Linked DNA regions of Hoeflea sp. 108. The protein of the gene in region 1 interacts with the protein of each later gene in a pairwise test. Links are inferred from orthologs where the notes say so. Each region holds a gene or a part of one and is shown in the gene's direction. Other genes may lie near its edges.

Region 1 (2,892 bases):
GGAGAAGACGACCCGTGTGTCCTTGTTGATCCTGCCTTTGGCCATGGCCTCGAAGGTCATGTACAGCGTCATCATCTTGGTCAGCGACGCCGGATAGCGACGCGAGTCGGCGTTCTGCTGGTGCAGCACCTTGCCGGTGTTGGCGTCGATGACAATCGCTGCGTAACGGGCGTCCGTCGCAGCAGCCGTCGGCGCAACCGTTGCCAAGCCAATCGCCGCGGCGAGAGTGAAGGCAACCATGGATTTGAATGAGATAGCCGCCCTGAGGACTTTGCCCGGCAGTATTTGACGCACTGTTACACCCTTGATTTATCGTTGGCTTGGGGCGGCAAAGGTTCCGGCCCCGTATCCAGCCACACTAGGGCGACAGCGTTACCAATCCGTTTATGGTAACCGGCTTGTTCACACTTTCGGTCGGGCTTTATTCGAGTTTTAGTTAATGCCGCAGGGCACCCTCGGTTGGGCGCCAAAAGGGCGAGCCAGCGACTGTGGAAATGTGTTCCGCTGGGTCAGTTGACAATTTGTGCGCTGCACAATATCTAGGCTGCATCGCACAATCGCATAGCGTACCCGCCCAACCCGAAAAGGATGCAGCGATGACCCAGACCTATGAAGATTTCAGCAAGCACGGCAAGGAATTCGTCGACAACGGCCTGAAGAGCTTTGCCTCGCTCTCGAAGGGCGCCCAGGCCATCGCCACTGAAGCGACCGACTACACCAAGAAGAGCTTCGAGGCCGGTGCGGCCACCTTCGAAAAGCTCCTCGGCGTCAAGTCGTTCGAGAAGGCCGTCGAGATCCAGGCCGACTATGCCAAGCAGGCATATGAAGGCTTCGTCGCCGAGGCGACCAAGCTCGGCGATCTCTATGCCGAACTCGCCAAGGAAGCTTACAAGCCGTTTGAGTCGCTCGTCGCCAAGGCGAAGTGATCGCCTGACAGCAGATTCGGAATAGGCGGATCCGCTGGATCCGTCAAAATGAAACCCGGTTGCGCCCGCGCAGCCGGGTTTTTTTGTTTCGAAATCGGCTGAGAGCTTCACGTTTCAGGCAAATCGATGCGGCTTGGCCGACGGCCATATTGTCAGCACGTTAGAAGGGCTTAAAATCTCGGCGATGACACCTACATGACGAGGTGTGTCGGAATTGACGAAGGGCAGGACCAGATTGACGATCGGCTTGGACAGCGCGCGCATGCAGAACGGTGACGAGGGAGGCAACGGCACTGGCCGGGGCACAGCGGTCATCACCCGCACGAAGACCAAGACCAAACGGCCAAGTCTCTATCGCGTGCTCATCCTCAACGACGACTACACCCCGATGGAATTCGTCGTGCATGTGCTCGAACGCTTCTTCCAGAAGGACAGGGAGGCCGCCACCCGCATCATGCTGCACGTCCACAATCACGGCGTCGGCGAGTGCGGGGTCTACACATTCGAAGTGGCCGAGACCAAAGTGTCCCAGGTCATGGATTTCGCAAGACAGAACCAGCATCCGCTGCAATGCGTGATGGAGAAGAAGTGAGGTATTGAATGCCGGCTTTCTCCCAAGGCCTCGAAAAGGCGCTGCACCAGGCGCTGACGCTCGCCAATGAGCGCCACCACGAATATGCAACGCTCGAACACCTGCTGCTCGCGCTGATCGACGACAACGAAGCGGCCGCCGTCATGCGCGCCTGCAATGTCGATCTCGACGAACTCAAGCAGACCGTACTCACCTATATCGACACCGAGCTCGACAATCTCGTCACCGGTTACGACGAGGATTCCAAGCCAACTGCCGGATTCCAGCGCGTCATCCAGCGCGCCGTCATCCACGTGCAGTCGTCTGGGCGCGAGGAAGTGTCGGGCGCCAACGTGCTCGTCGCCATCTTCGCCGAGCGCGAAAGCCATGCGGCCTACTTCCTGCAGGAACAGCAGATGACCCGTTACGACGCGGTCAACTACATCTCGCACGGCATCGCCAAGCGTCCTGGCGCCACAGAGGGGCGCACGCCGCGCGGCACCGACGAGGAACAGCACGGCACGAACAACGAAACGGGCGAAGAGACCGGCAAGGGCAAGAAGCAGCAGGACGCGCTGACGGCCTATTGCGTCAACCTCAACGCCAAGGCGCGCGCCGGCAAGATCGATCCGCTGATCGGCCGCGAGTCGGAAATCAACCGCACCATCCAGGTGCTGTGCCGCAGGTCCAAGAACAATCCGCTCTATGTCGGCGATCCGGGGGTGGGCAAGACGGCGATCGCCGAGGGTCTCGCCAAGCGCATCGTCGAAGGCGACGTTCCCGAGGTGCTCGAGGATGCCACCATCTTCGCGCTCGACATGGGCACGCTGCTGGCTGGCACGCGTTACCGTGGTGATTTCGAAGAGCGCCTGAAGCAGGTCGTCAAGGAACTCGAAGAGTATCCGGGCGCGGTGCTGTTCATCGACGAGATCCACACCGTCATCGGTGCGGGTGCGACGTCGGGCGGCGCGATGGATGCTTCCAACCTGCTCAAGCCGGCGCTGTCGTCGGGTGCCATCCGCTGCATCGGTTCGACCACCTACAAGGAGTTCCGCCAGTTCTTCGAGAAGGACCGGGCGCTCGTCCGGCGCTTCCAGAAGATCGACGTCAACGAGCCGACGGTCGACGACGCCATCGAGATCATGAAGGGCCTCAAGCCCTATTATGAGGACTTCCACAAGGTGAAGTTCACCAACGAGGCGATTAAGGCCGCGGTGGAGCTCTCGGCGCGTTACATCAACGACCGCAAGCTGCCCGACAAGGCGATCGATGTGATCGACGAGACCGGTGCGTCGCAGATGCTCCTGCCGGAAGGCAAGCGCAAGAAGACCATCGGCATCAAGGAGATCGAGGCGACGATCGCGACCATGGCGCGCATCCCGCCAAAGACGGTCT
Region 2 (2,810 bases), 1.3 Mb from region 1 along the record:
CAGCCTCGATATGGGTCTCGCCGCCACGGTTCACCGCCCACACCAGTCCGGGCACATCACCGCTTTCGACATGCCCAGCCATCACCTTGCGCATCCACTCGAGCCGGTCGGCGGAGAAATTGCCCGTCGTCATCGTCGTTATCCCTGATTTTGCAGTCACGGTCGCCACGCCCGCGTCCGACTGCTCCTGCTGTGCCGATGCCATTGTGGGGACCAGAAGCGCCGAAAGGGCGGCACCTTTCATCACCGTACGGCGATCCATTCCCGTGTTCATCCTCGCCTCCTTGGGGCGCAGTACAAGGTCACCGGCGAACCGCCGGTCAAAACCGATTGCATTTACTAATCAGTTGCAAGATAGGGCGACCGATTTTACATTGCAACTGGTTTTCTGGAGCATCTGTCATGAGCGAGCATCACCGGTCGGGTTGTCCGATCAACCTCACCCTTGAGGTGGTCGGCGACAAATGGAGCCTGATCGTCCTGCGCGACATGATGTTCGGCAACCGCAGGCATTTCCGCGAGTTGCTCACCCAGTCGGAGGAAGGCATCGCCTCCAACATCCTCGCCGACCGGCTGAAGCGGCTGGTGGCCGAGGGCTTGATCAGCAAGGCTGACGACCCCAGCCACAAGCAAAAGGCAATCTACAGCCTGACCGAGATGGCCATCGAGTTGCTGCCCGTCTTTGCCGCCATTGCCGCCTGGGGCCGCAAATGGCTGCCGGTCAGCGAAGAGCTCAGCATCCGCGCCGAGCTTCTTGAAACGGGCGGCCCCGAAATGTGGGAGCGCTTCATGGAGGAGTTGCGCACCGACCACCTCGGCGTGCCGCTGTCGGAAGCAGCGCAGAAGCGGCTGCCGGTGCGCCAGGAATTGCAGGCCGCCTATCTGGAAGTCGTCGCCCGCAACGCCGCCGCTGGCTGAAAATCGACTGGGCCAGGCCGGAACCGAACTGTCATGAGGCTGTTGTAGCCTGCGTACGCTGCCGGACCCTCCGTGCGGCGCCACCGGTCTTTTCCGACCCACCCAGACCAAGGAGCAGCCGATGATATCCCACCCCACGCGCAACGATCTCAAGTCCAACGCCAAGAAGGTTTCGATCGAACTGCTCAACGCCAGGCTGGCCGACGCGATCGATCTGGCGCTGCTGACCAAGCAGGCGCACTGGAACATCAAGGGACCGCAATTCATCGCCGTGCACGAAATGATCGACGGCTTCCGCACCGAACTCGACGGCCATGTCGACACCATCGCCGAGCGCGCCGTACAGCTTGGCGGCACAGCCCTTGGCACCTCGCAGGTGGTGGCCGAGGCCAGCAAGCTGAAGCCCTACCCCACCGACATCTACAAGACCAAGGACCACCTCGCGGCCCTCATCGACCGTTATGCCGACGCAGCACATTCGGCGCGCGCGGCCATCGATGAAGCAGGCGAAGCGGGCGACGCCGACACTGCCGACATCTTCACGGCCTATTCGCGCGCGCTCGACAAGTCGCTGTGGTTCCTTGAAGCCCACACCCAGGAAAACGAATAATCTGGAAGGTCGTCAGGCCGGCTTGACCGCAAGCGCGGTCATGATCTCGGCTGCGGCGAGTGCAGCAATCACGGCGGGGCGCTTGTCTTTCACCGCCTCGCCGCCGATCGGGCAGACGAGCCGGGCGAACTGCTCCTCGCTGCCGCCGGCGGTCTTGAGGAACCAGCTCCTGAACGTCGCCTTCTTGGTCTTGGAGCCGATCATGCCGACATAACCGGTGTCGTCGCGCTTCAGCGCCTCGGCAACGATCAGGAAGTCGAGCGCGTGGTCGTGGGTCAAGACGACGAAGGCAGATCCTGACGGCGCCTCGCGCACCATTTCCTCCGGCATCGGCGTCAGCCTGGTGTCGATACCCGCGGGCATGCCGTCGAGCGCATCGGCGCGGGTTTCGACCACCACCACGTTCAACGGCAGCAATGCGAAGGCCGAGGCCAGCGCATGGCCGACATGGCCACCGCCGAACACCAGCACATGCGGCAGGGCAGCGTCCGACATCTCGGCCGAAGCCATCAGATCGGCGGCAATCGCCTCGTCGACATGGCGAACGGCCACTTCGACGCGGCCGCCGCAGCACTGGCCAATCTCAGGCCCGAGCGGAATGTCGAGCGTGACGCCCTTGTCGCCCTCATGCGGCGGTTCCAGATAGCGCGCCGGGATCGGATCGCCGGTCACGTGCTCCATCACGGCGCTGCGCTTGGAATTGCCATTGAGCATCGCGCGTGCGGTGTCGATGGCCATGTATTCGAGCTGGCCGCCTCCGATGGTGCCGAAGATGCGCTCCGGTGACACCAGCATCCACGCGCCCTTTTCGCGTGGGGTAGAGCCCTTGGCCTCGGTCACCTCGACCAGCGCCGCCGAAGGCGCTGTCTTGAGGAATGCCCGCAGGCTCTTGGCGGTCTTGCTCACTTGACCTGGGCCGCCTCGGCCCGGAGGCGTTCGATCGCCATCAGCACCCGCTCCGGCGTCGCCGGCGCGTCCAGACGCGGACTGATCTTGTGGTCGGCGACACTGGCGACAGCATCGGACAGCGACTGAAGCACCGCGATGCCAAGCGGCAGCGGCGGCTCGCCGACGGCCTTCGAGCGATGGATCGTCGGCTCGTAGGCTTCCGACCAGTCGGTCAGCGCCACATTGAAGATCTTGGGCCGGTCGGAAGCGAGCGGGATCTTGTAGGTCGACGGCGCATGGGTGCGCAGCCGGCCCTTGCCATCCCACCACAGCTCCTCCGTCGTCAGCCAGCCGGTGCCCTGGACGAAGCCGCCCTCGACCTGACCGATGTCGA

The links.
Region 2: the proteins of clpS (region 1) and dps interact in binary tests that used the Escherichia coli proteins (3 or more experiments, as listed by UniProt). The link is inferred for Hoeflea sp. 108 from one-to-one orthologs.

What each region holds. Positions count from the first base shown.
Region 1 is NZ_KB890024.1:2,628,601-2,631,492, reverse strand. What follows is about bases 28-2,853. They hold clpS (ATP-dependent Clp protease adapter ClpS), read left to right. Parts: upstream 28-1,188; coding sequence 1,189-1,518; downstream 1,519-2,853. Other genes in these bases: clpA (ATP-dependent Clp protease ATP-binding subunit ClpA), read left to right, coding at 1,527-2,853; B015_RS0112925 (phasin family protein), read left to right, coding at 597-926; B015_RS0112930 (D-alanyl-D-alanine carboxypeptidase), read right to left, coding at 28-294. Outside these bases: more of B015_RS0112930, read right to left, coding at 1-27; more of clpA, read left to right, coding at 2,854-2,892. UniProt on the Escherichia coli protein: Involved in the modulation of the specificity of the ClpAP-mediated ATP-dependent protein degradation.
Region 2 is NZ_KB890024.1:3,967,391-3,970,200, forward strand. What follows is about bases 40-2,783. They hold dps (DNA starvation/stationary phase protection protein Dps), read left to right. Parts: upstream 40-1,039; coding sequence 1,040-1,528; downstream 1,529-2,783. Other genes in these bases: B015_RS0119640 (serine hydrolase domain-containing protein), read right to left, coding at 40-274; B015_RS0119645 (helix-turn-helix domain-containing protein), read left to right, coding at 403-918; xdhC (xanthine dehydrogenase accessory protein XdhC), read right to left, coding at 1,541-2,434; xdhB (xanthine dehydrogenase molybdopterin binding subunit), read right to left, coding at 2,431-2,783. Also shown: more of B015_RS0119640, read right to left, coding at 1-39; more of xdhB, read right to left, coding at 2,784-2,810.